DNA from 2 places in the Ruegeria sp. AK11 genome. Region 1 is predicted to be linked to the other one. Evidence: riboswitches for the same ligand, from Rfam matches in the RefSeq annotation. Region 1 holds a riboswitch; the other holds the start of a gene.

Evidence for each region. A riboswitch is a leader RNA that binds a small molecule or an ion and turns the genes downstream of it on or off. The one in region 1 is predicted to bind cobalamin.
Region 2: another riboswitch for cobalamin. It lies ahead of ACR0D9_RS18430 (CbtB domain-containing protein); the one in region 1 lies ahead of ACR0D9_RS00155 (ABC transporter substrate-binding protein).

What each region holds. Positions count from the first base shown of each region.
Region 1 covers NZ_JBQFXU010000001.1:22,640-27,089, reverse strand. Annotated here, with positions in the region: gene ACR0D9_RS00165 (NADPH:quinone reductase) at 1-805, shown strand, start outside; tRNA gene ACR0D9_RS00160 (tRNA-Gln) at 896-970, shown strand; cobalamin riboswitch at 1,132-1,324, shown strand; gene ACR0D9_RS00155 (ABC transporter substrate-binding protein) at 1,478-2,482, shown strand; gene ACR0D9_RS00150 (FecCD family ABC transporter permease) at 2,497-3,528, shown strand; partial or broken gene ACR0D9_RS00145 (ABC transporter ATP-binding protein) at 3,525-4,034, shown strand.
Region 2 covers NZ_JBQFXU010000012.1:42,916-47,365, reverse strand. Annotated here, with positions in the region: gene ACR0D9_RS18440 (transglutaminase-like cysteine peptidase) at 1-34, shown strand, start outside; gene ACR0D9_RS18435 (DUF1636 family protein) at 1,180-1,515, shown strand; cobalamin riboswitch at 1,697-1,912, shown strand; gene ACR0D9_RS18430 (CbtB domain-containing protein) at 1,947-2,117, shown strand; gene ACR0D9_RS18425 (CbtA family protein) at 2,122-2,820, shown strand; gene ACR0D9_RS18420 (hypothetical protein) at 2,885-3,388, shown strand; gene ACR0D9_RS18415 (L,D-transpeptidase) at 3,786-4,448, shown strand.

The sequences.
Region 1 (4,450 bases):
GATCGTTCCGCACAGCGACGGGGCTGGAGTCATCACAGCGGTTGGCGATGGCGTACCCGCGACGCGGATTGGTCAGCGCGTGTGGATTTGGAACGGGCAATGGCAACGCGCGTTCGGTACAGCTGCCAGCCACATCACCCTGCCTGAATCTCAGGCTGTAGAACTGCCCGAGACGGTGTCACTTGAAACCGGAGCGATTCTTGGAATTCCGGGCCTTACCGCAAGCCACGCAGTGTTCTCGGGCGGCACGCCGCGCGGGCAAACCATTTTGATCCATGGTGGGGCGGGTACTGTCGGGTATCTGGCTGTCCAGCTTGCCAAATGGGCCGGAGCCAAAGTGATCGCAACGGCCAGCACCCGCAGCTTTGACCGGGTCAAGGCAGCTGGTGCAGATGTCGTTCTCGACTACTCCGGTGAACACCTTTCGGATCAGATTCTCGACGCAAATGATGGACGTGCAATTGGTCGAATCGTCGATGTCGAATTTGGACAGAACCTTGACACCAACATTGCCGTCATCGCCGAAAACGGCCGTATCAACGCATATGGATCTGCCCGGAATATGACACCCGTCTTTCCCTTTGGACCCATGATGTTCAAGGCCGTGACACTCGAGGCAGTCCTGATCTACCTGCTGCCCGCAGATTTGCGCGCCGCCGCAATAGAGACTCTACACAAGGCACTGGCTGATGGCGCATTGATCTGCCCCGTACATAAGGTCTTTACACTGGAAGAATGCGCTGCCGCCCATGCGATGGTACAGGAAGGCAACCGTACCGGAGCGGTGTTGATCGACACCAAATGAGGGGCCTTCAAAAAAATTTTACGGCGCTCGCTTTTTTTGCAAAACGCTCTTGAACCCTGCCATCAACAATCGTAGATAGCCGCTCACCGTTGGGGTGTAGCCAAGTGGTAAGGCAGCGGTTTTTGGTACCGTGTATCGTAGGTTCGAATCCTACCACCCCAGCCATGATTTTCCCTAATATCACACACTATGAATCTGGGTCCGGATTTTGGCGCGTTCTCAGCGGCTTTTCTGATATCAGCGCCATGTTGAGACGCGCAGGTGCATGCTCTTGCGAGAAAATAGGAAAGACCCCGGAGTTTTTTCTTGCCGCAGGGTAAGTGTTAAGGTACCCGCGTTTTACCGGTCCCGATGTGGCTAAGAGGGAATCCGAGGTGCCTTTTGGTGCCAACCGGAACTGCCCCCGCAACTGTAGGCGGCGAGCGCTGTCCATTTCCGTCACTGGGCCATTTTGGTCTGGGAAGACAGGACAGACAAAGACCCGTCAGTCAGGAGACCTGCCGGTATGAAACCGAAACACACCGGGCGGGGTTGTCCGGGGAGGTTGCCGAAGAAACGCGCCGGGCGGTCTATTTTCTACCCTGCGCTCACGGCAGGCAGTAAAGCGCCTGTTGCTTCGGTAAATGCCCATTCACCCGTTCTCTGGTCATTGACACATGGAGATCGATTGTCATGTTTCTACGCACTGGCCTGATTGGCCTTTCCTTGCTGGCTACCAGCGCTGCCTCCGAAGGAAACTTTCCCCTAACTATCGAAAACTGCGGTCACTCGGTCACGTTTGACGCGCCAGTGACGTCGTCAGTCACGGTCGGCCAGGCCGCGACCGAGGTGCTTTATGCGCTGGGTCTGGGCGAGCAGGTTCTTGGAACCTCGGTCTGGTTCAACGAGGTGCTGCCTGAATATGCCGAGGTGAATGCCAAGGTAGAGCGTCTGGCAGACAATGATCCCAGCTTTGAAAGCGTTGTTGCCAAGCGGCCGGGACTGGTCGCAGCGCAATATGAGTGGCATGTCGGACCCGAGGGCATCGTCGCCACGCGTGAGCAATTTCACGAACTGGGCATTCCAACGTACGTAATGCCTGCAGATTGCATCGGCAAAGACAATACAGTCGGCGGCGATGGCACCCGCCTGCAAGCGTTCTCGACCGATACGCTGTATCAGGGTATCGAAGAACTGGCGGCAGCCTTTGATGTATCCGAACGCGGCACGGACCTGGTTGCCGAGTACAAGGCCCGCGAAGCCGCAGCCGTCGCCAAGGCGCAAACCGTGAAGCTGGACGATGTGTCAGCCGTATTCTGGTTTTCCTCTCCTGAAATGGAAAGCGACCCGTTTGTGGCCGGACAGAAAGGCGCACCGGGATACATGATGAGTAAATTGGGTATCCGCAACGTCGTCGAGACGGATGAAGAATGGCCAACAGTGGGCTGGGAAACCATTGCCAAGGCCAATCCGACGGTGATTGTTATCGCCAAGATGGACCGCCGTCGCTTTGCTGCGGACGACTACCTGAAAAAGCTGGAGTTCCTGCGCACTGATCCGGTGACCAGCCAGATGGATGCGGTCAAGAATGACCGGATCGTCATTATGGATGCGCAGGCCATGGACGCCACCATCCGCGCAATCCCGGCGCTGGAGGATCTGGCCGAGAAGCTGGATACCATCGGAAACAACCTGTGAACGAGGTCGCCGCAATCTTACGGCAGGGTTTCAAGGCTGCGTGCCTTACCGTGCCATTGTTGATTGCGGCGGTTCTTGCGGGCGCGATGATCGGGGAAACCTCTCTGTCGCCCGATTTGGTTCTCTCCGTTCTGGCCAACAAGCTGGCCGGAGCGGACTTTCCTGTCGACCCAATTGATCAGGGTATTATCTGGAGCTACCGGATTCCTCGCGCTCTGGTCGCTGCGTCCTGCGGTGCCGGTCTGGCTGTCGCAGGGGTCGTGTTGCAGGCTTTGCTGCGAAACCCGTTGGCCGACCCTTACATTTTGGGCATTTCTGCCGGGGCCTCGACGGGTGCCGTGGCTGTAACCATCGCTGGTTTGGGTGGGGGGGCTTTGTCGCTGTCTTTTGGCGCGTTCAATGGCGCGCTTTTGGCTTTTGGTTTTGTCGCGTTGCTGGCCCGAGCCGCTGGCGCAGGGGGCGGACGGGTTGCGACGGCACAGATCGTCCTGGCGGGAATTGCCGGGTCTCAGTTGTTCAATGCGCTGACGGCCTTCATCATCGCCAAATCCGCCAATGCCGATCAGGCGCGCGGGATCATGTTCTGGCTGATGGGAAACCTCAGCGGCGTGCGCTGGCCGGATGTGTATCTGGCCATTCCGGTGGCCCTTGTCGGTTGGCTCATTTGCCGCTTTCACGCCAGAGCACTGGACGCCTTTATTTTCGGCTCTGATTCAGCGGCCTCGCTGGGCATATCGGTACGTCGGGTGCAGGCAACCCTGATCTTTGCGACCGCGCTCACGACAGCTGTCATGGTTTCTATCGTCGGATCCATTGGCTTTGTCGGGCTGGTCATCCCTCATGCTGCCCGGTTCCTTGTGGGACCGGGGCATCGCAGGCTTATCCCAACCTCCGCCTTGATCGGAGCGGTCTTCCTGATCGGCGCAGATATCGTGTCGCGCATCATCATCCCGGGTCAGGTTCTGCCGATTGGGGTGGTCACCGCCCTGATCGGTGCGCCTGCCTTTGCCGTAATTCTGGTGCGCGGCCAGAGGAGCGCCCGATGAAGATCGAGGCGAAAAACCTGACATATTCCGTTCGCGGCAAGACTTTGCTGTCAGACGTATCCTTTGTCGTGGAGCCCGGCGAAACACTTGCTTTGGTCGGACCTAACGGTTCAGGGAAATCAACGCTGATGCGCCTGCTGGCGGGGTTGGTACGTCCGGTTTCAGGAAAAGTCGTCATAGCGGGTCATCCCGTTTCGCATTTGTCGCGCAGACAAATTGCCCAACGGATTGCCATCGTTGAACAACAGGCTGATACGGCCGAACGCGTGACTGCACGATCCGTGGTCGAACTGGGCCGCACGCCCTGGCTGTCGGCCTTACGGCCGTGGCGCGCCGAGGACACCTGGCAAGTCGACAAAGCCCTGCAAACCGTGGAAATGGCCGATATGGCACACAGAGAATGGGCGACATTGTCGGGAGGAGAGCGCCAGCGACTGCACATCGCACGCGCTTTGGCTCAGCAACCGGGACTCTTGCTTTTGGACGAACCGACCAACCATCTGGACATTCATCACCAACTGTCGATCCTGAACTGTGTTCGAATTCTAAAAGTGACGACAGTGATGGCGCTGCACGATCTGAATCAGGCGATGGCCTGTGACCGGGTGGCTGTTTTGTCAAAAGGGCGGCTGGTCTCTCTTGGCCCGCCCGAACATGCCCTGTCTTTGGAAACCGTTTCAGAAGTTTTCGGTGTCAAAGCACAGTGGGGGTATAGTACCGGCGGGACAGAACGGTTTCTGTCCTATCATCTGGACTGACGGCTTCCGATCGCTTCTGGTCGTACTGGATATCAGTGTCGTCAGCGCAGCATGCCAGATACGTACAATCTACGGCCTCAAAGCCATATTCCAACGGCGCGCAATCTTGACCTGGGTTTCCTCACAACCCGTCAAGTTGCCCGTCGAATGCTGTCTTGATTCTG
Region 2 (4,450 bases), on a different contig from region 1:
CCCTGATCGTTGGGTACAGGTTTCTAGCGGCTAAACCATTGGGTAGACATTGGTTGCCTCTCGCAATTGATGTCACGACCTGCATTGTTCTGGGCGCATAGTTGAGTTTCGATGCTCAGTCCGACTCGTCCATCTGCTTGTGTTTGCACCATTGCGTGTGAACGAATTCGATCCGCGCGCCAGATATCTCGGAGGTGTCGTATTGGCCTACTGTTGGGATTCCGCAAGCCATACACGTAGACAATGGGCGCGTTTCCGCAGCGAAACCTTCCATTTGACCCGCTCAGATTGGAGTATCTCCGTCAAGTAAAGGCCACCGGGTCGAGCGCGTTACGGCGAAGATATCGAACGCCTGATTAGGACGACCATGGAGGCCGTTCATCTACTTTAGGGAAGAACGCAATTATCCCCCAAGGATAAGGGGAAATGCGACGGCTCCGGCACTGCGTCGATGACATTGGAGGAGTTCGAAGACTGGCTGCACCCGGAGATATGCCGTTATCACAACACCCATCACACCGGGTTGCGGCGAGAACCGATGGCGGCATGGGCGATCCTCGGTTGTAGTGACGCAGACAGAAAAGTTGTTAATGCCGAGGCGTTTCGCATCAGCGTACTTCCTTTTGAATGTCGTCGGTTGTCGCTACGCATTCAGTCCCATGATCGGTCGTGGTAACCGAAAGGTAACCATCAAGCACGAACCCCGCTATATGTCCCGGATCTAGACTGTAATTGACGATAGAACGAACCTAGTTACGCGCAACAAGAACCTGTCGCGTCTCGGAATTCGCCTTGGGAGGCGCGGTGCGCGCGGACCTGAAAATAGGCGTGTCATGGCGAGCCGATCCCGGAGGCAATGCTGTTTCAGATTATTGAAGAACAAAGATGTTTCGCGTGAGCTGTTTCCACTTCATCGCCTACCACCTGCTTCAGCTCAGTCTCACGTAGAAACTTAAAAATTTTTTCGTCTGATGGTTGCTTCTTCGCCCTGCCAAATCCCCGTCTCGCACTCGGTGTATTTGCAAAGTTTTCGAGGGCTAGGGCTCATGTGTCCTTCCTGCCTGAGTATGGACTCTTTTCCAGACTTAGAGTCAAAACACGTATTGAAACTGAGCTAACAACCGACCAGCAAATATGAAATCTCAGATGGAAGTTCTCGATCAAGGATCAGCCTGACGCATGTGCCTACCTAACCTCACGCTTTGCAGAACCTGCCGCGACGCGGATTCCACCCTTTATGATCAATTAGCCGCAACGCTGGAGGCATCGGGGGTGCAAGCCGAGTTGCAGCAAGTGGATTGCATGTCCGGTTGTCACCGACCACAGACGTTGGCGGTGCGACAAAGCGGCAAGACCGCCTATCTTTTCGGTGAGGTTACGGTTGTCGATCTTCCGGACATAATGATCTTCATGCGGATGTATGAGGACAGTACTGACGGCGACTTCGCTGACGCCAGGAAGCTAGGTAAGCTACGTTTCAAGGCGATTGCACGTATACCGGCACAAAAAAGATAGCCAACATGCAACTTGCCGACCAAAGCTCCGGTGTCGAGTTTTCAGCTTACAGTTTGTGTTTTTCGACTTAGCCTTCTGCACTGAACGGCTAAAATCTAAACCAAGCCTGCCATTACCTAAGATTGACCGCTGCAGAATACTATGATGTCGCTTTCGTACTTGACGGAACAAAGCACTATGGAACAATAAAGGCTTCTACGGTGTCCAAAGGTGCCTACGCACTGGGACTGAAACGGGAATGAGGACGGTGCACCAAACTACCGCACTGAAGCCTTGACCGCCCCCGCGACTGTGAGCGGCGAGCGGCCTTCCAATACCACTGGCGTAATGGCGCTGGGAAGGGGGAAGTCTGCTGTGACCTGCGAGTCAGGAGACCGGCCGTAGGATGGACACAACATATGCCGTCGGGTGTGACGGCGAGGAGGATTAAAATGACGACAAAAACGATCAAGGCATCCGCCGCTGGCGCATCCTTTCTGCCTGCAGTATTCGCCGTGGTTCTGGGTCTAGGGATCATTACCGTGACTGGCCATGTTCAGGCTTCTGGCCTGCATGACGCGGCTCATGATGTGCGCCACGCAACTGGCTTCCCCTGCCACTAAAACAATGTTCAGTCGTATTCTGACCAGCGGCTTGTTCGCTGGTGCAGCAGCGGGGCTGATTGCCGCCCTTCTGCAGTTGTATTTCGTGCAGCCAGTGCTACTTCACGCCGAGCTCTATGAGGGCGGCGACCTGGTGCATTTTGGCGCTGATCCCGTAACTGCGCATCCCGACCTGCCCGGCATGTTCGCCGAGCCGATGCGCGATGGTCTCAGCATTATCTTCACCATGCTTACCTACACCGGCTATGCGCTAGTCCTGGCGGCGCTGATGTCAGTAGCCGAACGTCAGGGGCATGAGATCAACGGCCGCACCGGCCTGCTTTGGGGTCTTGCGGGCTTTGTCGCCTTCCACTTTGCTCCTGGCTTGTCACTGGCTCCAGAAGTTCCCGGCGTAGCGGCAGCAGATGTGGGAGTGCGTCAGATCTGGTGGACGGTCACCGTTGCCGCAGCCGGCGTAGCCATGTGGCTGATTGCCTTTGGAGGTAACCTGGTAAGCTACCTGATTGCGGCCGTGCTGCTAATGGTACCGCATATTATCGGGGCCCCTGAGCCTGAGAGTTTCTCTGGGCCGGTTCCGACCGAGATCGGGGCGCTTTTTGCTGCCCGGGCCTTCGGCATCGGCATGGCCGCCTGGGCACTCTTAGGCAGTTTCACCGGCCACTTCTGGCAGACAGAAGGCAAGCGCGCAGGCGCTGCAGTCTGATCGCGCTCCTCCATTGCTACCCCGCTGGTTACACCGGCGGGTTTTTTTTATTGAGGATGACAAGATGTCCCGTTCTCTTGCTCTCTTTGCCATCGGACTTGTCTTTGGCGGCGGTGCTGGCTTTGTGATTGCCGCCAGCAGCGGTAGCACCTTTGAGAGCCATGACCATACTGACCCGGCCCAACACGGCGGCAACATGGAGATGGCAGCGCACGACCACTCCGCTGCCACTAATCTGCCTGCCGACAGCGACGCCCCCAGTGTGGCGATCCAGATGATTAAGGATCCTATGGCGGGCTGGAATCTGCGTGTGACACCGCAGAACTTTCGCTTTGCTCCGGAAAATGCCTCCACGGCTGACGTTCCAGGCGAAGGTCACGCGCATGTTTATATCAACGGCGAAAAGCTGGGCCGCCTTTATGCCAATTGGTTACACCTTCCGTCGCTCCCCGATGGCGATGTTGAAGTAAAAGTTTCTCTCAATGGCAACAGCCACAGCCCTCTGATGGTTGAGGGTGTGCCCGTGGAGGCCAAAGTGACCGTGCAGCCTGACGGCGATGACTCCTGATTGACATTCCTGGCTGAGAAGACAACTACGCGGATTCAGCGGGTCTAAGCGGCAAGTACAGCGTGCGCGCGGGTTTTTGCCGCTCTGTATCCAAGGACAGATAAGCTGTTGCAAAGCCGCGCCGAATTCCCGTCTTGTTCCTTTGGCTTGCATCGTCGGAAACCGAAAACATGAAGCAACTACAATGGGCATTTCGGTTCTTTCCATTGCTTTTTTGACCCAGTCCAAAGCAAACTCGATCAAATCAGAGTTCACGCCACCGCGCACCTGATCGACTGGATAAACTAAGCGTTACCTGAAACCTCTTGAAGCTCTAGCTGCTAGAGGCTTTAAGACTCGAATTTGATCGTGAAAATGCGATGCAAATACATTGAACTTGTGAACCAGGCTGAGATCTATGCTGACAAGGCGCTATTTCATTCAATCAACCACTGCGCTGTTTTCCGCGTCTGCGGCCAGTCCATTGATCGCCAAAACATGGCCAACCTCGTCGCAAAAGACCTATTGGGACAGCCAGGTCACGCCATTTGATTACGATCCAGCGACCTCAAATCCATGGGGCGTTCATGACCGTTTTTTACCACGACGTGTCGTAGCAAATGATGGTTTGGTTCCTGGTGACATCCATGTCGATGCGGTCGCGCGCTATCTTTACCATATCGAGGAAGGCGGGACCGCAATGCGCTATGGCGTTGCGATCGCGCGAGGGAACCTTTACGAGCCCGGAACCTATGCTATCCGGCGCAAGGTCGAGTGGCCACATTGGACGCCAACGGCTTCAATGATCGAGCGCAACCCCGAATACGCGGAATTTCGGGATGGTATGGAACCCGGGCCAAGTAATGCTCTCGGCTCTCGAGCCCTTTATCTATACGTTGGAAATCGAGATACATATCTCAGAATTCACGGCACGCCTCAGCCTAGAAGCATCGGTGGTCGCGCAAGTTCTGGATGTGTTAGAATGATCATGGCCCATATCAATGATCTCTACCCACATGTAAGAATCGGCTCGACCGCATATTTATACTCGGCCGAAGATAGCGTCACAGCCCGCTCATAAAT